Regions from separate parts of the Arthrobacter sp. YAF17 genome, predicted to be linked through region 1. Evidence: riboswitches for the same ligand, from Rfam matches in the RefSeq annotation. Region 1 holds a riboswitch; each other region holds the start of a gene.
What was found. A riboswitch is a leader RNA that binds a small molecule or an ion and turns the genes downstream of it on or off. The one in region 1 is predicted to bind thiamine pyrophosphate.
Positions count from the first base shown of each region.

Region 2: it holds a riboswitch for thiamine pyrophosphate, as region 1 does, so the genes downstream of both, AB4Y67_RS13120 (ECF transporter S component) here and AB4Y67_RS18410 (bifunctional hydroxymethylpyrimidine kinase/phosphomethylpyrimidine kinase) in region 1, are expected to answer to the same signal.
Region 3: it holds a riboswitch for thiamine pyrophosphate, as region 1 does, so the genes downstream of both, thiO (glycine oxidase ThiO) here and AB4Y67_RS18410 (bifunctional hydroxymethylpyrimidine kinase/phosphomethylpyrimidine kinase) in region 1, are expected to answer to the same signal.

Region 1 is NZ_JBFRDB010000036.1:10,173-15,646, reverse strand. It holds gene obgE (GTPase ObgE) at 1-1,045, opposite strand, end outside; gene rpmA (50S ribosomal protein L27) at 1,163-1,426, opposite strand; gene rplU (50S ribosomal protein L21) at 1,488-1,796, opposite strand; gene AB4Y67_RS18410 (bifunctional hydroxymethylpyrimidine kinase/phosphomethylpyrimidine kinase) at 2,150-3,784, opposite strand; TPP riboswitch at 3,767-3,864, opposite strand; gene AB4Y67_RS18405 (Rne/Rng family ribonuclease) at 3,969-5,474, opposite strand, start outside.
Region 2 is NZ_JBFRDB010000014.1:133,335-138,808, reverse strand. It holds gene AB4Y67_RS13135 (ABC transporter permease) at 1-623, opposite strand, end outside; gene AB4Y67_RS13130 (ABC transporter ATP-binding protein) at 630-1,562, opposite strand; gene AB4Y67_RS13125 (heme-degrading domain-containing protein) at 1,661-2,200, opposite strand; TPP riboswitch at 2,397-2,540, shown strand; gene AB4Y67_RS13120 (ECF transporter S component) at 2,606-3,247, shown strand; gene AB4Y67_RS13115 (ABC transporter ATP-binding protein) at 3,247-4,962, shown strand; gene AB4Y67_RS13110 (energy-coupling factor transporter transmembrane component T family protein) at 4,959-5,474, shown strand, end outside.
Region 3 is NZ_JBFRDB010000002.1:204,789-210,262, forward strand. It holds gene AB4Y67_RS03955 (RNB domain-containing ribonuclease) at 1-803, opposite strand, end outside; gene AB4Y67_RS03960 (ferritin-like fold-containing protein) at 845-1,531, shown strand; gene AB4Y67_RS03965 (thiamine phosphate synthase) at 1,555-2,292, opposite strand; TPP riboswitch at 2,319-2,450, shown strand; gene thiO (glycine oxidase ThiO) at 2,444-3,841, shown strand; gene thiS (sulfur carrier protein ThiS) at 3,838-4,074, shown strand; gene AB4Y67_RS03980 (thiazole synthase) at 4,071-4,898, shown strand; gene AB4Y67_RS03985 (4a-hydroxytetrahydrobiopterin dehydratase) at 4,927-5,256, shown strand; gene AB4Y67_RS03990 (hypothetical protein) at 5,372-5,474, opposite strand, start outside.

The DNA.
Region 1 (5,474 bases):
GGGTGTCGCGGGCGGCCTGGACGATTTCGCCCATGGCAAAGCCGAGCTGGCGCAGGCCTTCGTGGCTGGTGGCCGAGATCTCGAAGACCTTGTAGCCGCGGGCTTCGAGTTCCGGGCGGACGAACTCGGCCATGTCCTTGCCGTCGGGCAGGTCCACCTTGTTCAGGGCGACCAGGCGGGGGCGGTGGTTCAGCGGAACCACTTCGCCGTCGGCTCCGCTGTAGCTCATGTCCACGGCATACTTCTCGAGTTCGGCCTCGATGATGGCCAGGTCCGAGAGCGGGTCGCGGTCCGATTCGAGCGTGCCGCAGTCAAGGACATGCACCAGGGCGGCGCAACGCTCGACGTGGCGCAGGAAGTGGTGGCCGAGGCCCTTGCCTTCGCTGGCGCCTTCGATGAGGCCGGGGACGTCGGCGATGGTGAAGCGCACGTCGCCGGCCTGGACCACGCCGAGGTTCGGGATCAGGGTGGTGAACGGGTAGTCCGCGATCTTGGGCCGCGCGGCGGACATGGCCGCAATCAGGCTGGACTTGCCGGCGGACGGGAACCCGACCAGGGCGATGTCGGCGATGGACTTCAGTTCCAGGACGACGTCGCTGGACTCGCCTTCGATGCCGAGCAGCGCGAAGCCGGGAGCGCGGCGCTTCTGCGAGGAGAGCGAGGCGTTGCCGAGGCCGCCGATGCCGCCGGCGGCCGCAATGTATTCTGCGCCTTCGGTCACGAGGTCCGCGAGGACGTCGCCGGACTTGGACTTGACCACGGTGCCGATCGGGACCGGGAGGATCAGGGTTTCGCCGTGTTTGCCGGCGCGCCAGTCACCCATGCCGGGGCCGCCGTTGGTGGCGTGGCGGTGCGGGGCGTGGTGGTAGTCCAGCAGGGTGGTGGTCTGGGGGTCGACGCGCAGGATGACGTCGCCGCCGTTGCCGCCGTTGCCGCCGTCGGGACCGCCGAGCGGCTTGAACTTCTCGCGGTGGACGGAGACACAACCGTGGCCGCCGGTACCGCCGGATACGTGCAGTACTACCCGGTCTACAAAGCTGGCCACGTGGATCTCCTCAGTGCTGTTCCCTCAGGCGCCAAGGACGCCCAGGATGATTGTAATGCGGTTAAAACACCGGTGGAGCGGACCTAATGGCCCGCTCCACCGATTCAAGACTTGTTGTTACTCTGCAGCTGCAGCAGCCACAATGTTCACAACGCGACGACCGCGGCGGGTGCCGAACTCGACAGCGCCGGGGGTCAGAGCGAACAGGGTGTCGTCGCCGCCGCGGCCAACGCCGGCGCCCGGGTGGAAGTGGGTGCCACGCTGGCGGACGATGATCTCGCCTGCGGAAACTACCTGGCCGCCGAAGCGCTTGACGCCGAGGTACTGGGCGTTCGAGTCACGACCGTTGCGAGTGGAGCTCGCGCCTTTTTTATGTGCCATTTGGAAATGCCTGCCTTAAAATTCTGGGGAATCTGCTGAAAACCTGAACAGTAACGATTAGTTACTTGATACCGGTGATCTTGACCTTGGTCAATTCCTGACGGTGACCCTGGCGCTTCTTGTAACCGGTCTTGTTCTTGAACTTCTGGATGACGATCTTGGGACCGCGAAGGTCCTCAAGGATCTCAGCCGTAACCTTTACCTTGGCCAGGTCCGAAGCTGCAGACGTGACCTTGTCACCGTCTACCAGGAGCAGTGCGGGCAACTCAAAGGTGCTGCCGGCTCCACCGGGGACGCGGTTCAGGGTAACGAAGTCTCCAACGGAAACCTTCTCTTGGCGGCCGCCTGCGCGGACAATCGCGTACACCACTGGGGAACTCACTTCTCTCGACGTTTATTACTAGATTTGCGTGCGGAACCTGGGTCCAACGAATCTGGTCCGGCTCACGCTGTGCCTCTACGCCGGTGGAGTTCCCAAGGGAATCCATGAGCTATCCCGTGGACAAACGCATCCGAAATCGGATGGAGCGTCCTCAAGGTCATAACCCAAGTGTTGGCGTAAGCACCGAAGATCTAGACTACGCTAATTTTGCCTTCGGCCGCAAATGAGGCTGGTTCCGAAGGGAGGTACGTGATAGGCGCCACTCTGTATGGACAGAGCCTGCCGCAACGACTTCCGGAACCGTGCCCACCTATCGTACAGGCCCACACGGGCACCCGCTGTCAGGCGTGCAGCCGCGGCGCGTCGAAGAAGTCGACCTCGTAGCGGGCGGACTGCCGGAAGGCCAGCGTCATGGCGTCCCGTTCGCCCGTCGAGGCCGCCCGTGCCGCGGCGTCGGTGTAGGCAACGGCCTGCCGGGTGGCGGCGACAAACTCCTCGTCGGCGTAGGTGCGCAACCAGACGGCGTAGGGATGGGACTCCGGGGCGCCCGCGGTCAGGAACTGCCGGTACAGGGTCTCCCCCACCTCGGCGTAGAGCCAGAAGCACGGGAGCACGGCGGCCACCAGCACCCCGTAACTGCCGGAGACCGAGGCGGCCAGCAGATGGTCCACGTACGACTTGGTGACCGGACCGAGCGTCACCTCAGCGGTGCGGGTACTGAGCCAGGTCCGATGCAGCTCCGACTCGACCTCGAGGCAGTTCTGCGCTGAGCGGGCCCAGAACAGTTGCTCGGCCTCAGTGGTTGCGATCGCGGCGGCACGGGCCAGCACGCGGGAATAGCCGTTGAGGTACAGGGCGTCCTGGGCGAGGTAGTAGGCGAACTCCTTCTCCGGCAGCGATCCGTCGGCGAGGGCCCGGATGAAGTCAAGGCCGTAGATCGCCTCCAGGTCGGCGGTGGCCGCTTCCCGGAGCGCGACGCCGAACTCGCCTTCGGCGGGTTCCCGGGCGGCGGTTCCATTCCGGGCGGCGCTGTGGTCCTGGGTCTGCTGCTGGACGTGGTGGAAGTGGTGGACCGGGCCGTTGCCGGTGCCGACGTCGAGCGCCGACGAGGCGCGCAGTGCCTCCTGCAGCCACGGCTTGACCTCGCGGAGCGCGGCCTCCCAGTCCCCTGTTCCGGCCTGCACTGTGTTTCTAGCCTGCACTGTGGCGATGGCCGAGGACAACGAACACCCCGTGCCGTGGCTGTTGCGCGTATGCACGCGCTCCCCTGGCACCACGACGACGTCCTGGGCCAGGAGCCCGCCGGTGTTGACCAGCGCGTCGGGGCATCCGTTGCCGCCGTCGTCGTGGCCGGTGCCGGTCCGGGAACCGCTGCCGCCGTCGAGGTGGCCGCCCTTCACCAGGACCGTGGTGCCGGTCTGGGCGGCGAGCCGTTTGCCCTGTTCCAGTGCCCCGGCCCAGTTCTTGGCGGCTTCCTCCCGGAGCAGGACGGCGAGCTCGGCGAGGTTGGGCGTGATCAGGTCCGCGTACGGCAACAGCGCGTGCAGGGCTGCCTCGGCGGACTCCTGCAGCAGCCGGTCGCCGCTCGTCGCCACCATGACCGGGTCCAGGACCACGACGGCGGGGCGGGACTTCTCCAGCCAGCTGCGGACCGCGTCAATCACGGAGGCGTCCCCCAGCATGCCGATCTTGACGGCGTCGATGGTGATGTCCTGGCTGATGGCCTCCAGCTGGGCGGTCAGGAACGCCGCCGGCGGAACGTGGACGGCGCTGACGCCGCGGGTGTTCTGGGCGGTCAGGGCGGTGATGGCTGCCATGCCGTAGCCGCCGTGCGCGGCGATGCTCTTGAGGTCGGCCTGGATCCCGGCGCCGCCGGAGGGGTCGGAGCCGGCGATCGCCAGCACCCGCGGGATCCTGGGCGCCGACGGGGCAGGGACAGGCGGAAGAAACGATGAGGCGGTGGTCACGAGAGACATCCCTTCGCCGGTGCTAACCGGACAGGTTCAACGGGTCTGGATCTCAGCCGGCTCGATGCGCGGCACCCCGTGTCAGGGCTCCAGCCTAGCCGCATCCCTTAACGAAGACGCGGGCACGGCCCGGACTGCGCGTATTGCTACGCCGTCCGGACCGCGCCCGCGGCCTTGCTGAACTGTTCCGGTGTCAGAGCTCCGAGGCCGGAACGCCGACGCCGAGGATGATCGGCTCGCTGGCGGCCGGCTTTGCCGCCGGTGACGTTGCTGCCGGGACCTTGGCCTCGTGCACCGAAACGGCGGCGGACTGCCGGGATTCCTGACGCTGCTCCACCGAGGTCTCATTCGCTGCCCCCTGGGCCCGGCTGGCGCTCCGGTTGCGGCGGCCGCGGCGGGCACGCGAGGTGCCGGCTTCGGCTTCCGCCTCAGTCTGGGAACCCGGCGCCTGGGCGCGTCCCGGGCCGGTTCCGCCGGCGCGGGCCGGAGCGGCCGCAGCCGTCCGGGCCGCCGGCGCCTTCGCTGCCGGCTCCTGTGCCGCAGGAGCCGTGGTTTCTTCGGTTTCGCCCAGATTGGCGAAGGCCTCGGTCAGCAGGTCCAGGGTCAGCGCAGGCGCACTGGAATCCTCTGCGTGTTCCACGAACGGCAGGGCAACCTGTTCGCCGCCAAACGTCAGCACGGCGCCCGGACGCCCGGCGGCTTCCTCCGTCGCGGCCAGCTCGGCAGCCGCCTCGACGGCTGCTTCCACAGCTGCCTCGCGGGTCCCGGCGTCGGCGGTTGCCTCGCCGTCATGCAGGTGGGCGGCGTGCGCCGCTGCTGCGATGTTGGCCAGCGCGGCGCGGGTTGCCTCGGCCTTGGCGTGGCGCTCGGCGTCGGTGGGCTCGGCGTGCACGGCTGCCGGGGCGGACTGGACGTCCGTCCCCTGGCCGCCCCGGCCGCGGCGGCGGCTCTTGCGTTCGGTCCGGGCAGCCGGCTGCTGCTGTTCGGTCCGCGGGACGTGGTGCTCGGCGGCGACCACGTTGGCGCGGCGGTGTTCGACCGGCTCGTCGTGGGTGACGATGCCGCGGCCGGCGCAGGTTTCGCACTGTTCGCCGAAGACTTCGAGCAGCCCGGTGCCCATCCGCTTGCGCGTCATCTGCACGAGGCCCAGCGAGGTCACCTCGGCCACCTGGTGCTTGGTCCGGTCCCGGCCCAGGCACTCCACCATGCGGCGCAGGACGAGGTCGCGGTTGGATTCGAGCACCATGTCGATGAAGTCGATGACGATGATGCCGCCGATGTCGCGGAGCCGGAGCTGCCGGACGACTTCCTCGGCTGCTTCGAGGTTGTTCTTGGTGACGGTTTCCTCGAGGTTGCCGCCGCTGCCGGTGAACTTGCCGGTGTTGACGTCCACCACGGTCATGGCTTCGGTGCGGTCGATCACGAGGGATCCGCCGGAGGGCAGGAAGACCTTGCGGTCCAGGGCCTTGTGGATCTGCTCGTCGATGCGCCAGGCCGAGAAGATGTCCGTGTCCTTGGTCCACTTCTCCAGCCGGCCCACCAGGTCCGGCGCCACGTAGGTAACGTATGCCTCGATGGTGTCCCAGGCTTCCTCGCCGGAGACGATCAGCTTGGAGAAGTCCTCGTTGAAGACGTCACGGACCACCTTGATGGTCAGGTCGGGTTCGCCGTAGAGCAGTTCGGGGGCGAGGATCTTGGT
Region 2 (5,474 bases), on a different contig from region 1:
AGCGGCGGGATGGCGGAGCCGAACCCGCCCGTGGTTTGGCCGTCCTTGAACGTTTTGGTCTCGGTCGTCACGTCGCCGCTGGCCGCTGCGGTGAGTTGCGGGGAGCCGATCGCGCCTTGGGCTGAGGCGGTAAGGAGCTGTTTGGCGACGGCGTCGTACTTGCCGTTTTCGAAGATCCCCTTGTCTGTGCCGTAGACCTTCACCGGCTGCGTGGCTGGGTCGACGGGGTAGGCGAAGTGCGCCTCGGTCAGTCCCTTTTTGACGTCCTGGAGCGCGGCGTCGGGGTCGGTGATTTTCGTTCCGCCCATGGCCGTGGCGATGTCCGGGGTGATGAGGCCGGAGTCGTCGGTGTAGGTGAAGGTCATGGCGGCGGTTTTCTGGGCGTCTTCGCTGGCTGCGGTGGAGGAGTTGCTCATGTAGATGAGCGCGAAAACGATCGCCATGATGACCGGGATGGACAGGGTCGCGATCCAGAAGCCGCGCTTTTTCATGGTGCGGGTGACTTCGAAGTCCACGACGGTGCGGAGGTTGTGCCGGGCGAAGGGCCGTTTCGGCGGTACCGGCGTGGACGGCGCCGGGGCGGGGGATTCGGGCGGGAGTTGGGTGGATGTTTGTTGTGCCATTGAAATCTAGACCTCCGCCATTTCGTGGTTCTCGCCGTACACCTTGATGAAGACCTCGTCCAGGGATGTTCTGGCGGTGGTGAAGGACTGAACGGCCACGCCGTGGTCGATGAGTTCGCGCAGGACCGCCGTTTCGTCCGCGCCGGGGCCGGGGGAGAGTTCAGCGGCGCCGCCGGCGTCGGTGACGATGTCGTACCGGGCAGAGGGCGGCAGGGTTCCGACGTAGGTGAGCCGGTAGACGGTCCCGCCGAATTGTTCCTGGACGTCCGCGACGGTGCCGTAGGCGCGGGAGGTGCCGTCCTTGAGCAGGATCACCCGGTCGCAGAGGCGTTCGACTTCCTCCATCTGGTGCGTGACCATGATGACGGTCGCGCCGGCGAGTTTTTGTTCCTCGATGATGTCCATCAGCAGGCGCCGGTTGACCGGGTCGAACCCCTTGGTGGGTTCGTCCAGGATCAGCAGCTCGGGGTCGTTCATGATGGTCACGCCGAGCTGGATTTTTTGCTGTTGTCCGCCGGAGAGCTTATCCAGGCGTGTGTTCGCCTTGTCGGCGAGACCGACGCGTTCCAGATACTCCCGCGACCAGGTCCTGGCATGGGTTTTGTCCAGGCCCTTGAGCCGGCCAAAGTAGACCATGACGTCCAGGACGGACTCTTTCTTGTAGAGTCCGCGTTCCTCGGGCAGGTATCCCAGCCGGGCACCGTCCTGCGGGGCGAAGGGCTTGCCGCCGATGTGGAGGGTCCCGGCGGTCGGCTGGTAGATGCCCAGCAGCGCCCGGAGGGTGGTCGTTTTCCCTGACCCGTTGCTGCCGAGGAATCCGAAGGTCTCCCCGGCCCGGACATCGAAGGAGAGGTCTTTAATGACCGTCGTGTCCCCGAAGTCCATCCTGAAGTCTTTGATGTGTACAAGCGGCTCCGCGGCCGCGTCCCCCAACGTCATGCCCACCACTCTAACCGGACACTCACCCGCTGGTGATCAACGGCACACCGCGCGGAACCCGGCAGGAAGCGGCGAACCGTCCGGGCCCGGCGTCCCAGTTAATTCCCGGCGCGGCCGAGGATGTCAGACAGGGCCTCAACCACCAGCTCATGGTCGGCCTTCTGCGGCAACCCCGACACTGTGACCGTGGCAACCATTCCGGTGCCGCGCACGTAGATGGGGAAGGCCCCGCCATGGGCGGCAAACTCCTTCTCATCGAACCAGGCGTTGTCCTCGATCATCCGCCCCGCGGACCGGGCCCGGAGTCCGACCAGCAGCGACGGGACCTCGTACCGCGCGGCCGTCCGCTGCTTGGCCCTGATCCAGCGTTCGTTGTCCGGGGTGGCGCCTTCCAGTGCCGCGTGGAATAGCACCTGCTCGCCCTTCGTGATGTCGATGGCGATCGGGTAGGAGCGCTGCCTGCCGAGTTCAACCAGGCGGAGCCCCAGATCCAGGGCGTCGTCTTTGCTGAAAGACGGGAACTGCAGTTCGTCCATTTCCGCCAGGATCCTGCCGATCAGTGCCGCCAGGGATCCGTGCGGCTGCGCTTCGGTCGAGTCCGGATCGTAGCCGGGGGAAGGAACTGGTGGGTTGGTCACGTGATTCAGCTTCCGTTAGTGAGCCGCCGTCGGGTGGCCATCAGGCCGCAGCGGTGTCCGGTGTTCCCATGCCCTGCCGACTCTACCAAGCAGGTGTCCGCAGGTCACCGGCGCCGACGCCGGCGGATTGTGACGGCCGGCCCCGGAAAGCAAGGACCCCCGGGTGTAAACTGGGCCACGCCCACAAGGGCTATTTTCAATACGACAGGGGAGCGCCGCCGTCGGGTATCACCGGAGAAATCCGGGGAAACCACAGGTGGGCGCTGAGAGTGCGGACAGCCGCAGACCCTCGAACCTGATCCGGTTAGTACCGGCGCAAGGGAGTCGAGTTCTCGGAGTGCCCAAGGCGGCGGCGGAAGCCGCGGCCCGGGGGCACTCTCCCCTCCTGTTCCTCAGGAGGACGATATGACTGATACATCTGCTGCATCTGCGAAACAGACGCGCACCCGGCGCAGCTACAACTGGCGCGTGGTGGACATTGTGGTGGCCGCGTTGATCGCGGTGGCCGGCGGCGTGATCTTCTGGGCCTGGTCCCAGGGCGCCAACCTCGTTTCCGTCCCGCTCAATGCGGTTTACCCCCCGCTGACCGGGCTCTACGCCGGCGGCTGGATGATTCCGGCGGTGCTGGGCATGCTCATCATCCGCAAGCCGGGCGCGGCAGTGTTCTGCGAAACCGTGGCCGCTACCGGCGAGCTGATCATGGGCTCGCAATACGGCGCCTCCGTGCTGTTCTCGGGCTTCCTGCAGGGCCTTGGCGCCGAACTGGTCTTCGCCGCGTTTATCTACAAGAAGTTCAACCTGCCCGTTTCCCTGCTGGCCGGAGCCGGGGCAGGGCTGTTCTGCGGACTGAACGATTCCTTCCTGCCGTGGGGCTGGAACATTGCCTACGAAGCCGCGGACAAGCTGGCCTACATCGCCTTCACCACCGTCTCCGGCGCCGTGATCGCCGGCGGACTGTCGTGGATCGCCACCCGGGGCCTGGCCCGGACCGGTGTGCTCAGTTCCTTTGCCTCCCGCAAGGCGGCCACGGAGCCCGTCTTTTCCTGATGCCCGCCTCCAACACATCCACCGGCAGCGGCGTCCGGCCGGCGGCGATCACCGCGCGGGGCTGGGGCTGGCGGCACGCCGGCCGGCTCCGGCCCGCCGTCAGCGGCCTGGACCTGGATATCCGGCCCGGGGAGCGCGTGCTGCTGCTGGGGCCTTCGGGCGCCGGCAAGTCCACGCTGCTCCACGCCCTGGCCGGGGTGCTCGGCGACAGCTCCGCCGGTGACGCCGGCCGTGCGACCGGCGGCGCTGACCTTACTGCCAGCGGCGCGGCCGGGGACGCGGACGAGTCCGGCAGCCTGCTGATCGACGGCGACGCTCCCCGCGCCCGGCGCGGCCGTGCCGGGCTGATGCAGCAGGACCCGGAGACCCAGGTGGTGCTCTCCCGCCTCGGTGACGACGTCGCCTTCGGCGCGGAAAACCTGTCCGTGCCTCCGGCAGAGATCTGGTCACGCGTCGCGGAAGCGCTCGACGACGTCGGGCTGGGCCGGCTGCCGCTGGACCACCCGACGTCGGCCCTTTCCGGCGGCCAGAAGCAGCGGCTGGCGCTCGCCGGCATCCTCGCGATGCGGCCCGGGCTGATCCTGCTCGACGAGCCGACCGCCAACCTGGACCCCGCCGGAGTGCTGGAAGTCCGGGACGCCGTCGGCCGCTGCCTGGACAAGACCGGAGCCACCCTGGTGGTGGTGGAGCACCGGGTCTCGGTGTGGAAGGACCTCGTGGACCGGATCGTGGTGCTGCAACCAGGATCGGCCACGGATTCCGCTGTGCTGATCGACGGACCGCCGGACCTGGTCCTGGCGCAGGCACGGGACATGCTCACCGCAGCCGGGGTCTGGGTACCCGGCTACGTGCCGCAGACCCGGGCGCGCGGTACACGGGCCGCAGGCACACGTGCCACCGGCCCGGAAGCCGCACAAGGCAATATCGCGGGGCAGCTGCTGCTGGCCGCGGAGGACCTGGCCGTCTCGCGGGAACGGCCGCGGCGGGCGGGGTTCCGCGGAGGATTCCGTCCCATTCCGCCGGAGCCCGTACAGTCCGGGATCACGGCCCAGGTCCGCGCCGGTGAGGCGCTGACCATCACGGGACCCAACGGGTCGGGGAAGTCCACCTTCGCCCTGACCCTCGCCGGCCTGCTGGCGCCGGTCTCCGGCACGGTGTCCGCCGCCCTGGACCTCAGCGCCGGCGCCGGGATCGATCCCTACCGGTGGAAGGCGCAGCAGCTGATCTCCCGGATCGGCACCGTGTTCCAGGAGCCCGAGCACCAGTTCGTCACCGGACGTGTGCTGGACGAGCTGATGTTCGGACCCCGGCACCTGGGCCGCGGCGGGGAACGCGTCGACGAACTGCTGGAGCGTCTGCGGCTGACTGATCTGGTGGACGCCAATCCGTACACACTCTCGGGCGGCGAAAAGCGGCGCCTGTCCGTGGCCACCGTCCTCGCCGCGCACCCGCAGGTGCTGGTCCTGGACGAACCCACCTTCGGCCAGGACGCCAACACCTGGGCCGAGCTGGCCTCCTTCCTCTCCGAACTGCTCGACGGCGGCACCGCCGTCGTATCGGTGACGCACGACGCCGAATTCAGCGAGGTCCTGGGCGGCACCACACTGAGCCTTCGCGCCCCGGAACACCGGGAACCTGGCCGGACGCCGGGAGTGCCGGAACCAGAACGCCGTAACCCAGAACACCGCGAACCAGGGAAGGTCCAGGCACCATGAGGCAGGAACTGACTCTGCGCGGCAACCCTGCGCTGCTGGCGCGCGCCAACCCGCTGGCGAAGTTCGCCGCCGTCATGCTCATCACCCTGGTGCTGGCGCTGTCCATCGACTGGGTGTCCGCGTCGGTGGCGCTCGCCTTCGAACTGGCGCTGCTTCCGCTGGCCGGCCTGACCCTTGGACTGCTCTGGCAGCGCGGCTGGCCCCTGATCCTCGCCGCGGCGCTGGGCGGCTGGAGCACCACGATCCTGGCGCCGGACAGCGGGAACATCCTGCTCGACGCCAGGATCTGGTCGATCAGCGAAGGGTCCCTCGAACTCGGGCTCGGCTTTATGATCCGCGGCCTGGCCATCGCGCTGCCGGCCGTCCTGCTGATGAGCTGCACGGATCCCACGGACCTGGCCGACGCCCTCGCGCAGAAAGCAAAACTGCCGCACCGCTTTGTTCTCGGCACACTCGCCGCGCTGCGCCTTGTGGGACTGATGGCCGAGGAGTGGCAGACCATCGGCATGGCC
Region 3 (5,474 bases), on a different contig from region 1:
ATGGTGCGCAGGATGCCGACTTTGCCCTGCAGCATGATCCCAGCGGCCGCCATCCCCGTCATCAGGGAAATCTGGGCGTTCCAGTCCTCCACGGGCAGCGGCGGGGCAGCGACAATCCGGTAGCCGCCGTCGGGCAGCTGCTCGATTTCCTGTTCCGGCATGTTGAGGCTGGCGCCTCCACGGAGCCGTTCCAGCTCCACCCGCTTCATTCCGACTTCCTTGAGCAGCTGCAGTACGGGCGCGGCGGTGCCGGCGTCGAGCTCGGCCTGCACGCCCGGGTAACTGAGCTTGGCGCGGCTGCGGACGGAGGCCCGGCGGACCCGCACCGTGGACACTTCGGCGGCGGCGTCCAGCTCGAATTCCCACACAAACGCGGCGCACAGCTGGCCGGCTAGCAGGCTTCCGGCCTCCTCGCTAATGACCTCCGGGTGCAGCGGAATCCGGCCATCCGGGGTGTAAAAGGTCTGGCCCCGGCGGCGGGTCTCGGCGTCGAGGGCACCGCCGGGGGCAACAAAGGAGGGGACGTCGGCGATCGCGTAGAACACGGAGTAGCCCTCGCCGGAGCGGTCGATGAAGAGGGCCTGGTCCAGGTCGGTGGACGACGCCGGATCGATGGTCACGAACTCGATGTGCGTGAAATCCAGGTCCGGCAGCTCGTGGCGGGCGACTGCCTCCTTGGCCTCCCGGAGCGCGTCCTCGGGGAATGGGCCGGGCAGTTCAAGCGTTGCCCGCAACGCGCTGAGCGCCTCGGCCAGTTGGTTCTGTTGCCGGTGGACGCTCGGGGTCAGGCGGTGATGGGACACGAAAATCAGATTAGCTTCATTTGCGCCATTAGTCTTGGATCATGAGCACATCCCCGGCTGATCCCGCCCGATACCACAGCTTTCTGAGGGATCTGCTCGGTGTGATGGCCTACGGCGAGCTCTCCGCCTTCGAACGGCTCTCCTCCGACGCGCGGTATTCACCGTCCCTGCACGACCGCGCGGTGCTGGGCAGGATCGCCGTGATCGAGTTCCAGCACTACGAACTCGTGAGCGCCAAGCTCGATGCCATGGGCCTGGACCCGGAGGCGGCCATGCTGCCGTTCCAGCCATCCGTGGACCACTTCCACGAACGAACCCGCCCGGCGGACTGGTACGAATCCCTCATGAAGGCGTACGTGATCGACACCGTCTCCGCCGATTTCTACCGGGCCATTTCTCGCTACGTCGACGCCGGGACCCGGGACCTGGTGGAGCAGATCCAGGCCGATGAAGAGGCCACGGCGGTGCTGCGGGAACGGCTCAAGTCCGCCCTGGCCGATGACCCGCGGCTGGCGTCACGGCTGGCACTGTGGGCCAGGCGCCTCCTCGGGGAAGCCCTGACCCAGGCCCAGCGGGTGAGCTTCGAGCACGCGTTCATCGGCGGCCTGGCCGGCGCGGATGAGGACGGGTCCACGGACGACAGGTCCAGGGAACTTGTCCGCGGGCTCATGGCGGAACTGGCAGCCAACCACTCGCGCCGGATGACGGCGCTCGGTCTGGCCGGTTGAGTCTGGCCGGCTGAGCGCCGCGCTCAGTTGCCGGCGGCGTCGAGTGCGGCCAGCAGGGCCCGGGCGGCGCCGGCGGGATCGTCGGCTTCTGTGATGGCCCGGACCACCACGATCCTGCGGGCGCCGGCTGCCACCACCTGTTCCACATTTCCGAGGTCGATGCCGCCGATCGCGAACCACGGCACACCATCTGCCACCTGGCCCTCGACAGTCTTCCCCTCGGTTGTCTTCCCCTCCGCTCTCTTCCCCTCCGGGGGCTCGGCCCGGCGGACGGCCTCCGCCGCGTAGCGCACCAGATCAAGTCCGACGGCGGCGCGGCCCGGCTTCGTGGGAGTGGCCCACACCGGCCCCACGCAGAAGTAGTCCAGGCCGTCGCGGCCGGCTGAGGACGCAAGGGCCGCGTCCACCTGCTCCGGGCTGTGGGTGGACAGCCCGATCACGGTGTCCTTGCCCAAGAACGTCCTGGCGGCGCCGGTGGGGATGTCCTTCTGCCCGATATGGAATACCGGAGCCCCGGAGAGCGAGGCGAGGTCTGCCCGGTCGTTGACAGCCCAGAGGCGGCTATGGCGACGGGCTGCCTGGTGCAGGACCTCCAGCAGTTCCAGTTCCTCGGCCGCCTCCAGCGACTTGTCGCGCAGCTGGATGATATCGACGCCGCCGGCAAAAGCCTCGTCCACGAAGTCCGCAAAGTCGCCGCGGTCCTGCCGGGCGTCGGTGCAGAGGTATAGGCGGGCGGTGGTGTGGACGGCATCCTGGCTCATGCCCCCAGCCTAGTTCCTCTAAACTGGGCCAATACCGCGGGAGCCCGCCGCCGTCGACGCCACCAGCGTCCGGCGCCGGCAGGCTGAGAGGGCGTCAGAGCCGACCGCTTGACCTGATCCGGTTAGTACCGGCGTAGGGAAGGAATCCTTCATGGGCACCACATCGGTCCGCGGCACGGCCGTGGGTAATGACGCCGCAGCGCCCGTGTCCGCCGCCGATGACACCGAAGCCGGGAAATGTTACGACGTCGCCGTGATCGGCGGCGGCGTTGTGGGCCACGGAATCGCGTGGGCGGCGAGGCGCTCCGGCCGAACGGTCGCCCTCATCGACGACGCCCCGGGCAGCGGCGCCAGCTGGGCCGCCGCCGGCATGCTCGCCCCCGTCAGTGAACTGCACTACCAGGAAGAATCCCTCCTGGAGCTCATGCTCGAGTCCTCACGCCTCTGGCCGGCATTTGCCGCCGCGCTGGAGGACAGGGGTGACGGGCCGGATACCTGCGCCGCCGCCGGTGCCGCCAGCAGCACGGGGTACCTCACGACGCCGACCCTCGCCGTGGGTGCCGACGCCGCCGACCGCCGGGCGCTCGCGGACCTGCGCACCGTCCAGCAGGCGTCCGGCCTTGCCGTCGAGCCGCTGACCGTCCGGGAGGCGCGCACGCGCGAACCCCTGCTGAGCCCCGGCATCTCCTGCGCCTTCGACATTTCCGCCGACCACCAGGTGGACCCCCGCCGGCTGCTCGCCCGGATCGCGGAACTCCTGGCCGCGGACAGCCACTTCGACACGATCGGGCGTCGCGCTGCCGGGCTGTCCTGGCAGGACGGGCGCGTGGCCGGAGCCGTCCTAGTCGGCGGCGACACGGTCCTGGCCAGGGAAACCATCGTCGCCAACGGCCTCGGCGCCGCCGCGCTCCGGTGCCTGCCCGCCGGACTCCGGCTGCCGCTGCGGCCGGTCCACGGCGATATTCTCCGGCTCCGGGTCCCGGAGAAGCTGCGGCCGCTCCTGACGTCCACCGTCCGGGGACTGGTCCGCGGGGTGCCCGTCTACATCGTTCCCCGGCAGGACGGCACAGTGGTGATCGGTGCCACGCAGCGGGAGGATGCCCTCGGCGAAAACGGCCACGCACCGGACGGTGCCACGCCCGGCTCCGCGGTGTCCGCCGGCGGCGTCTACCAGCTGCTGCGCGACGCCCAGCACCTGGTCCCCGCCGTCGCCGAACTCGAACTGCTCGAGGCCACCGCCAGGGCCCGGCCCGGGACCCCGGACAACGCGCCCCTGCTGGGCCGCGTGGCGGAACCGGGAGGCCAGGGGGACATTGCGGGGCTGATTATCGCCACCGGCTTCTTCCGGCACGGAATCCTCCTCACGCCGGCCGCCGCGGAGATCTGCCGGCAGCTGCTCGACGGCGTCGAGGACCCCCGCTGGGCCCGTTTCCGGCCGGACAGGTTCGCCGCCGGTACCGGGCCGGCCGGCCCGGCCTCCACCCGACAGCAGAACATGACCACGCGGACCACCAATCCCAACCCTGAGCACAGCAAGGAATCGGTATGAACATCACATTGAACGGAAACGGGCACACGGTTCCCGACGGCGCCTCGGTGGGCGCCCTCGTCAGCGCGGTCACCGGCCGGCCGCTGGCCCCGAACGGCCAGTCTGTGGACGGCGGGAAACTCGGGGTCGCCGTCGCCCGCAACGCCGAGGTGGTTCCCCGCAGCCAGTGGCACGGCACCGCGCTCGCCGACGGCGACGACGTCGAGCTGGTCACGGCGGTGCAGGGAGGATGAGCAGCGTGGAAAACACCACACTGGCAGCGGCACCGGAGGCGTCAACGGCTGGCGCGGATCTTTTTGAGGTGGATGGCGTGCGGCTGGGGTCGCGGCTGATCATGGGCACCGGCGGGGCGCCGAGCCTGGACGGTCTGGGCGCAGCGCTGCTGGCGTCCGGCACCGAGCTGACCACCGTCGCCATGCGCCGTTACTCACCTGCGGAGACGGGTTCGCTGTTTCAGCTGCTGCTGGACCACAACATCCGGGTGCTGCCCAACACCGCCGGCTGCTTCACCGCCAGGGACGCCGTGCTGACCGCCGAACTGGCCCGCGAAGCCCTCGAAACGGACTGGGTGAAGCTGGAAGTCATCGCGGACGAGCACACCCTGCTGCCGGACGCCGTCGAACTCGTCGAGGCCACCGAGCAGCTCGTGGGCCGGGGGTTCAAAGTCTTCGCCTACACCAACGACGACCCCGTGCTTGCCCTGCGGCTCGAAAACCTCGGCGCCGCCGCGGTGATGCCGCTGGGCGCGCCGATCGGCACCGGCCTGGGCATCCTGAATCCACACAATATCGAACTCATCGTCTCGCGGGCCTCCGTGCCCGTGGTCCTCGACGCCGGGATCGGCACGGCCTCCGACGCCGCCCTCGCCATGGAGCTTGGCTGCGACGCCGTGCTGCTGGCCACGGCCGTGACCCGGGCACAGAATCCGGTGTTGATGGGGGAGGCCTTCAAGCACGCGGTAATCGCCGGTAGGCTGGCAAAAAGGGCCGGCAGGATCCCGCGCCGGGAGCACGCGTTGGCGTCCTCGGCCATGGAGGGACGGGCCGAATTCCTGTAGGCCCTCCGGCGCAGCAAAGGAGCCTGCCATGGCAGCCACAGAGGACGTCCTCAACGAGGGCCAGGTCGACGCGGCCCTGGCGGGGCTGCCGGACTGGAGGCACCGGCTCGGCGGTCTCGTCACCGTCTACAAAGCGCCGACGGCGGCCGCGGCGCTGGAACTGATCGCCGCCGTCGGACGCCTGGCCGAAGAACAGAACCACCACCCCGACCTGGACTGGCGCTACCGCAGGGTCTTCCTGCGATACAGCTCCCACGACGCCGGGGACAACGTCACGCGGCGGGACGTCGCCGCCGCAACGGCCGCCGGCGCGGCCGCCGCCCGGCTCGGCGCTGTCGCGGAACCTCCGCCGCAGTAGGTCCGGGGCCGGTCCCGGGCCGGCGGAAACAGCGGCGGCCGGGGCGTTAACGAACCGTGACCACGCACCCGGGCCCGGGCGGTGGTCACGGTTGCAGGGCTGCTGCCGCGAACGGCTAGTAGCGCAGGATGGCGGTGAGCCGGGCGGTGTCGCGGCCGGTGCGGGTCTTGCCGAGGTAGAGCGCAGCCGCCACGGCGGCGGCGGCGCCCAGGACCATG